DNA from 2 places in the Bacillus sp. MBGLi79 genome. Region 1 is predicted to be linked to the other one. Evidence: riboswitches for the same ligand, from Rfam matches in the RefSeq annotation. Region 1 holds a riboswitch; the other holds the start of a gene.
What was found. A riboswitch is a leader RNA that binds a small molecule or an ion and turns the genes downstream of it on or off. The one in region 1 is predicted to bind cyclic di-AMP.
Positions count from the first base shown of each region.

Region 2: another riboswitch for cyclic di-AMP. It lies ahead of ktrA (potassium uptake protein KtrA); the one in region 1 lies ahead of kimA (potassium transporter KimA).

Region 1 covers NZ_CP026521.1:536,487-540,917, reverse strand. The annotation lists gene C1T29_RS02785 (NUDIX hydrolase) at 1-221, opposite strand, end outside; gene kimA (potassium transporter KimA) at 278-2,101, opposite strand; cyclic di-AMP (ydaO/yuaA leader) riboswitch at 2,295-2,438, opposite strand; gene C1T29_RS02775 (cellulose biosynthesis cyclic di-GMP-binding regulatory protein BcsB) at 2,574-4,431, opposite strand, start outside.
Region 2 covers NZ_CP026521.1:3,553,355-3,557,785, reverse strand. The annotation lists gene lytG (exo-glucosaminidase LytG) at 1-80, shown strand, start outside; gene C1T29_RS18180 (YiaA/YiaB family inner membrane protein) at 189-452, shown strand; gene ktrB (Ktr system potassium transporter KtrB) at 489-1,826, opposite strand; gene ktrA (potassium uptake protein KtrA) at 1,833-2,501, opposite strand; cyclic di-AMP (ydaO/yuaA leader) riboswitch at 2,574-2,722, opposite strand; gene bslA (biofilm surface layer hydrophobin BslA) at 2,869-3,414, opposite strand; gene gbsR (transcriptional regulator GbsR) at 3,610-4,152, opposite strand; gene betB (betaine-aldehyde dehydrogenase) at 4,351-4,431, shown strand, end outside.

The sequences.
Region 1 (4,431 bases):
TCATCTAGAAACTTTGGCCTTTGATAGACACCTATTTTCGCGGAAAGCGCTGTATTGTATCCCGTCTCTTCCAATACCTCACGTACCGCCGCTGCCTCAACCGATTCCCCGGAATCAATCCTGCCGCCCGGCAGATCCCATAAAGGGACATCTTTTCGTTTGACCAATAGAATCTGCTGATTTTCGTTCAGTACGATTACAAAAGCACCTTGAGTATACACCGCCATTCCTCTCTTTCCCGCAAAAAAGACCAAGGTGATTCCCTTGGTCCTAGACTTTACTTTTTAAAATGATACGGCAGTGTGGCAACCATTATGTCCTTTTTCCAGAACAGCCGGACTCTGAGGAGGAAGGCCGATTGATTGTGAAGGATGGTGTGCCAGCGTTTTTTCGTTATAAATTGCGGAAACAGCACCATGACAGAAAACTGCTCCTTCTTCGCTTTTGCCTCAACTGTTTCTAAAAATTTATCAAACGGATGAACAAGGCTTCTGTACGAGGAGTGAAGGGTAACGAGACGCACTCCATTATTGAGCTCTTCCCAGCGTTTTTCGACTTTCTTTTCCTGGTCTCTGTCAAATGACACGTGAACGGCGATCACCTGATCGGACAGTGATTTCGCATAGTGAATCGATTTTTGCACGACGGTGGTGACACCTGCTACAGGCACAATCACAACGGTGCCTTTGATTTCTTCCGGCTCTTTGTCTACGATGCGAAGCTGTTCACCAACCGCTGTGTAGTGATTTTTAATCGCAAAAAACAGCAAAACGACGATAGGCATAAAGATTAACACAGGCCATACGACATTAAACTTTGTCACAAAAAGGATAGATAGAACCATAAATGAAATCAGAGCGCCGCAGGAGTTGATCAGCATTTTTCCGATCCAGCCTTTTGGTTTTTGCTTGATCCATTTTATGCACATGCCGGTTTGTGAAAACGTAAATGGAATAAATACGCCCACAGCATATAACGGGATTAAGTGCTCCGTCTGTCCTCCGAATAAGATAATGAGAATAATGGAGGCAAAGCCTAAAAAGATAATCCCATTTGAGAAGCCTAAGCGGTCACCCCGAACTGTAAACATTCGCGGCATATACTGGTCTCTCGCCAGGTTGAAGGCAAGCTGCGGGAAGGCTGAAAATCCCGTATTTGCCGCAAGGACCAAAATAAGCGATGTGACACCTTGGATGACATAGTAGAACACATTCCGCCCGAAGGTTTCGGACGCAATTTGTGAAACCACTGTTTCATCGGGCTTAGGCGCCGTTCCATATCCGTATGCGAGCACCGTGATGCCGGAAAACAGAATCGCCAGCAAAATCCCCATCATCGCAAGCGTTCTTGCCGCGTTTCGCGCAGGCGGATTTTTGAAAGCAGGAATGGCGTTAGAAATGGCCTCAACTCCGGTCAACGCTGAGCATCCGGAGGAAAAAGCCTTAAGCAGCAAAAACAGCGTAATGCCGGCTACAGGTGTGCCAAGCGGTGTATGATGAACCGGCTGGTCTATTTGTCCTGTCATGAGCTTGAACAACCCGACTGCAATGAGAACCAATAGCGCCACCACAAACAGATAAACCGGGTAGGCAAGAATGGATGCCGATTCCGAAAGCCCGCGCAGGTTCAAAATCATAATCACTAACACGAGAAAAATAGCGATCGGCACATGATAATCATGCAATGCAGGAAAGGCCGACGTGATGGCGTCCGTGCCTGCGGAAATACTTACCGCTACCGTTAAAATATAATCGACAAGCAATGAACCGCCCGCGATCAACCCCGGCTTTTCGCCGAGGTTTTCTTTCGAAACAACATAAGCCCCGCCGCCCTGCGGATAAGCGTAAATAATTTGCCTGTATGAAAGAATCAGTGCGAGCAGTAATATGAGAACGCCGACCGCAATCGGAATGGAGTACCAAAATGCGGCAGCACTGATTGTTGCTAAAATGATTAAAATTTGCTCTGTCCCATATGCGACAGATGACAGCGCATCTGAGGAAAGCATTGCCAAGGCTTTTAATTTCGTCAGTTTTTGCTCTCCCGCTGCTTGAGATTTTAGTGGTTTCCCAATCAAAAAACGTTTGATTGAATGATACATCGATGTCTTCCCCTTTTAATTTCTCATTTTTCAATTAAAACAATAAAACATCAGTGTCTTGCTCTCACATTTTGCAATAGTCCTTTCTGCTATGATGTCTCTGTATGCGATTTACATTCCTAAAAATGAACGGCAAAAAACACAGAGGCAAACGGATGCCCCTGTGCCATAACATCGAACACAGGTTTCATTCATCTCCTCTCACGAACGCTTACGAGGTTAGCTGACGGATTCGGGCATATGAGAGTTAGCCCTACCTAAAAAGGATTCACCCCAACGGCAAAAAGCCATTCTAATGGGTCCCCCGCTCTGATTTCAGATTAAGCGATTTGTTTTCTAAAAGAGATCATACTCCCGTTCCCACACGTTGTAAAGAGGCTTATTGGCCGGGCGGAAAAAATAAAATGATAGGTTCCACAAATGGAATTTACATACCAAAAATAAAAAAACAGAGGCAATCTAGCCTCTGTTTTTATTCTGTATCTGTCTTTCTTTTTCTTCGTCTTACGGCAACCCAAATGAACACTGCCGCAATCACCATAATAAGTGCCAGCACACCAATATACATCCATTTCTGGCTATGATCCTGTGTTGGTTGTTCTGCGCCGGAGCTGATTGTCTCTGATTTGAGCTGCTGGTGGTTTGTAAACACCTGCTGGCTATTTGTTTCATTAAGGACAGTTGCCGAATCATCGTTGCTGTTCAGATAATTGATGATCTCTTTCGTGACAGCCGTGCCTTCTCCTTTTGCCGGTGCAAATACAGCCATTGTATAGTGTGAATCCCAAGGCGATGCTTGGGTAAATACCACTTGTTTTGTCGTCTCATTCAGCATCTCGAAACCAGATACATCAAACGAGCCGTTTTTTGCCTGCGGCACAAGCAGGTCTGATGATTTCTCCTTCAGAAGAGAAAAATGATTGATCCCTCCTATAAAAATGAGGTTTCGGCCTTTCGCATCGTTTGCTGTAACGTCAGATGATTTCTTTACCGTGTATGAATGCTGTGCTTCGCTGCCAAAGGATTCTGTTACGAGAGAAAGCTCCTCAAGCTTCGATTGGCTTACGGTGTCAGGAAGCACGATTACCGTTGTTTGATCCTGATTTCCGGCGTAAGGAAGCGGCCACTCTTGAAAATCCGCTGACGGGGACATCCCTTTGATGGCGTATGATAATGTACTGCTTTTATCAATAAAGACCCACTTTTCTTCATCAGTCGTGTTGCAAGGGTTGTTTTCCTTTAACCCGGTTGTGACGAACTGAATATCAATGTAGCGGTTTTTTTGCAGCAGCTTAGGGTCCACTTTCACCGTAACATGATAGAATCCGTTTTTATCTTCTTTTCCTAAGTCATCAAGCCGGACCGAGTGCGGCTGGCCGTTGATCATCACTTTCAGCTCTGAAGCCTGAGAAGCCGATTCACTTTCGTCCGTTGAAGCTTGAATCGTTTCAGACTTTTTCAGTTTAAGCGACAGCTTCGCTGATTGGTTTTCATCTAAAATCGCCGAAGCCGGATAAAAATAATGTGCTGAAGATGTTTTGTCGGCTCCAATTGTGATATCGCCCGCTCCAAAATTCTCGAGGGTCAGCTTATCGCTTTCTTTTTTTTCAGTCTGCTTAAGCTTGCTGATTGAAAGTGTATCGCCGCTGAGCTGGCCTGTGTATGTCTGATCTGTCATCACGCTGATTTTTTTAGCGAGCACGTCCTCGGATGCCGCTTGCGCAAACAGAACCGGCTGCTGCTTGCCCTCTGCTTTCAGCACCCGCTCAGCAAGCAGAAGTTCTTCTCCTTTTGCCTGTAAGCCGGCTTGTTTCATCAGTTTTTTCACTTTGCCGTTCCAATGCTTGTCCACTCCGATAACAATCGTCGGCTTATCGATTTTTTTCAGCTCAGATTCTGTGACATACGCAATCCTGACACTGCTGTCCACCGTTTTCAAATAGCCTTCTGTTTTAACCGCAGCTTCAATTTCCGCCGAACTTGGGTCATCCGGAATGACGAGGGCGGTTTCTTCGGTTGTGTTTCCAGATTGGGCGAATGGGTACGGATAATGGTCCAGCGACGTTCCTTTCGCTTCACCGCTTTCAGCAAGTGTCAGCCGGCTGTCCGGATAAATTTTGATCCAGTTGCCAGACGTATCCTGTCTGACACACACGCCCTCTTTCATTACGCCGTAAAATTTCAGCGATACGTTGTGATAACCTTGCGCTGACTGGTTTTTATTCAGATTCAGCTTCACTGTTTTCCGCTTGGAATCACCATCAAGCTTTAACGTTTTGACTGGTTCATCATCAATGACAGCCGTTAACGATGAAGGAGAAATTAAAAGA
Region 2 (4,431 bases), 1.8 Mb from region 1:
TATGGTACCAATTCCAAATCAATAATAAACTCATCGGCTGGATTGATGATTCAGCTATTGAAATAAAGGAAGCAACCTAAGTCCTTTTTACTGGTATTTTTAATTCTTTGTTCCATTCAGGGGAATTTGAGGTATAATATTCCACGACAGTTATCACTAATTAACTATGCTTTTGGGAGGGAACAAAGGTGCAGAAATATAGACGCAGAAATACGGTTGCCTTTACCGTATTGGCTTATTTCACTTTTTTTGCGGGAGTATTTTTGTTTAGTATCGGACTCTATAATGCTGATAACCTGGAACTCAATGAAAAAGGTTATTACATCGCTGTTATGATACTCGTAGCTGTTGGCGCGATTCTTACACAAAAAGTGACCCGTGATAACGCAGAGGACAACGAGATCATCGCAGAACAAGAAAAAAGACAAAATCAATCTCATATCGAATCATAAAAAAATCCGGCGATTGCACGCCGGATTTTTTTGATATCACCCTGTAAACACTTCGCCGTCAGGGTATCGAATATTTGATTGCTCTGTTTTTGCGAATGAAAACACGAACGTTAAAGGACCAATTCTTCCGATGAACATGATGACAATGATGATACACTTTCCAGCTGTTGTCAGTTCAGGAGTAAGCCCCATCGATAGACCGACAGTTCCGAAAGCGGAAAAGGTTTCAAACACAATTTGAATAAACGGCGCTTGTTCTGTGATCGTCAGGGCGAATATCCCTAAAAACACGATGAACAAACCGGTGACGCTTACAGCTAAAGCTTTAATGATTATCGGATATTTGATGGAGCGGCGGAAAATCACCGTTTCTTTTTTACCTCTCAAGTAAGCAATAACAGATGTTAAAATCACGATGAACGTAGTCAGCTTAATGCCGCTCGCCGTAGAAGCGCTGCCTGCTCCGATAAACATCAATAATAAAGTAAATACAATCGTTCCTTCTCTCATACTTCCAAAATCAAGGGAGTTGAAGCCTGCGGTTCTCGGCGTCACTGCCTGAAAATAGGAAGCCCATAGTTTATCCCCTATATGCAGGTGGCCAAGCGTGCCAGGGTTGCTGTACTCTAGAATAAAGATCACAAGCATAGCAATCGCATTCAACATCAGCGTTCCTGTAAGCATAAGCTTTGTATGTAAGGAAAAAGCTTTGAAACGCCGATTTTTCATAATGTCAAACAGAACCGTAAATCCGATCCCTCCTGTAATAAATAAGAAAGTAATCACAAGGTTCACTGTAGGGTCCCCAACGTAGCTCATCAAATTATCAGGCCACAGCGAAAACCCGGCATTGTTAAAAGCAGAAATCGCGTGAAACAGACTGGCAAACAAGCCAGATGACCAGCCATACTGAGGCACAAGCCGGATGGATAGGATGAGTGCTGCTATCAATTCAATACTGATCGAGAACAGAAACAGGACTTTGACAAGGCCAATGACGCCGCCGATTGTCGGCTGATTTAAGGCTTCCTGAACCAGCATTCGTTCTTTCAACCCGATTTTTTTCCCTAATATCATGACGATCAAAACAGCAAACGTCATAAATCCAAGCCCACCGATCTGAATCAGCCCCATGATGACAGTTTGCCCGAAAAGTGTAAATTCTGTACCGGTATCGACAACTGCAAGCCCTGTAACGGTTGTAGCGGAAGCTGCAGTAAAAAGGGCATCGATCCATGACAATGGCTTCAGTGTAGAAAACGGAAGCTTTAACAGCACAGCCCCGATGATAATGGTTAGGAAAAAACCAATTGCAAGCACTTGAGGCGGTGTAAACCGAACCCATTTGATCACTTTATCCTTTTGAAGTGTCACCTTTGTCTACATCCCTTCGTTTTCAAAACGTTTAATATCCTTTTTGTGCCCCATGATCACCAGGCAATCCTGCTCGTGAATGATGTCTTCAGGTGCGGGAGAAAGACGGATATCTCCATGATGTTTAATGGCCAGGATCGTGCAGCCGTACTTTGCTCTCACATTCAGGTCAATAATTGATTTTGAATCAAGCTTTCGCGTTGCCAGCAGCTCGACAATACTGTAATCATCAGATAAATCAATGTAATTCAAAACGTTTTCGTCAGAAAGGCTTTGTGCGATCTTGACTCCCATGTCTTTTTCAGGGTGGATAATACGATCCGCGCCGATTTTTTCAAGCACCTTGTGATGATAATAGTTTTGAGCTTTCACCCAAATATTAGGGATATCAAATTCCTTTAATAATAGGGTGGTCAGTGTACTCGCTTGAATATTCGCTCCGATGGCAACAATTACATATTCAAAATTGCGTATTCCTAATGAAAGCAATTCGTTTTCTTCGGTGGCGTTGGCAATTACCGCATGAGTGGCGTAAGAAGCATATGCATTGACCTTTTCTTCGTTGATATCAACTGCAAGGACCTCGTGTCCCATTCTGTGCAGTTCTTTGCAAATGCTGCCGCCAAACCGGCCCAGCCCGATCACGGCAAATTGCTTATTTTTTATTCTTCCCACTGTTCATAACTCCCTTAGTAAAATTAACGTTTTTTAAGCAAAAAAGACCATTTCAAAGAATGGTCGCAATAGACCTCCTCTCTGTATACGCCTACGAGGTTAGCTGTCGGATTAGGGATTCAGAGTACCCCCTCTTACTTAGTAAGATTCACCCCAAGGCTGTTAATAAAACAGCCAATCGTTGGTTCCCCCGTTCGTGTTTGATTAAGCGGTAAAAGAGACTTTATGAAATTGAACACTCAAGAATTTACTCCTGTTTCTAGTGTTTGTCAATTTAAATTTTAAACCAGAAAAAAGATAACGGAAATGAGAGAAAAAAGGGTAGGGGAAAACGCAAAAAAAGACCGGTGTTAACCGGTCTTTTACATTAGTTGCAGCCGCATGGCTGAGTCGGAGGAGTACTGCGCTTAGCCACGTCAATGCTGGCTTCTGCGTAAAATTTATTTCCGATGCTCAATGATTTATTCTCCGCGCGGAAAGTATATGTACCAGCGGCAGGAAGTGTTTTGTTATTCAGTTTTAATTTGAATTCGCCAGCTCCTAACAAATCAAGTGCCAAAGGAATTCTCACTGTTTTCCCATTATTGAGGATCTGTGTTTCACGCAAGGCATTACCGTTCATTGTGTCCTTCGTATTTGCAGTAAATCCGCTTGGTAACGTAAATTCCATCACGCCAAGGCTGAGAAGCGTATTTGGACGGTAAGTCAATTCGATATCTGAGAAAGACCATTCCGTTTTGCTGGCGCCAGTGATTGTTGCGAACAATGAAGCAGTAGACTGTGTTCTCATAGTAGATTCAGTATGAGCTTTAGTTGATGTAGATTCAGCCGCGAAAGAAGCTGTTGGTGCAGAAACGAGTAACCCGAGACTTAGTGCACTAATTGCCAAAGAAGATAATAATTTGCGTTTCATAATAAAATTCCCCCTAAAAATTAATAAATTAAAGGCCTGCCCGCTTTTCACCTCCTCTGAAAGGCCAAATACAAATTTTACCTACATAAAATTACCATCAAATATTTTGGAAGTAAATGGGGTGTTTTTCCCGTATTTTTCAAATTTGTAGTAGTTACACTAAAAAAACGCCTGGTTTCCCAGGCGTTTGCTGTTTTACTTTGTTTCGATCGGTATAAATTTAAAAATTTCTCCGCTCTGCACCGCTTCAGCAAGCCGCTTCAGCCAGTCGTAGTAAGCTTTAGAGCTTTCCAGCTGATCATATAACTGCTGCGCTTCATTTTTGATATCCTCATCGAGATCTTCCTTGCTTAAAACCTTTTGTAAATCAGCCTGTGCTTCTTCGATCGCTGCTACATTCACTTGAACCTCCCGCTCCCATTTAGGGGGAAAGAAATTTGTGAAAAATTTAAAGAAATCTTTTTCAGCTACAAATGTATGCTTGCGGATGCCCCGGTGAAATGTTTTTTTCACTACGTTTAAGTCTTGAAGCTTTTTGACACCTGTGCTCATGCTTGGTTTGCTCATTTGCAACTCCTCGCGCATTTCGTCAAGCGTCATCTCATCCCTCATATACATCGTCCCATATAAAATCCCGACACTGCGGGTAATTCCGTAAAGATCCATCGTTTCAGCAATGGAGTCAATAACAAGATCCCGAGCCTGTTCTATAGCTGCAAATTCTGGATTTTCATCCATACTGACCCTCTTTTCCTTTAGAAAGTTAAATTCGTTAAGTTATTTCTTTATGTTCTTTATCTTAACGAAACATAAGGAAAAGTCAAAAAGAAAAATTGAAAAGGGGCTTTGACAGTTTAAAAACCGTATGTTAGATTAAGGTTGTTAAAAACATTAAATTTTTATTTAACAAACTTTATTTACGTCAAGGAGGCTTATATGAGTCAAACATTTTACATTGACGGAGAATGGATCAGTGCCGAAAAAGGACAGATCCGGAGCATTATCAATCCATTTAAT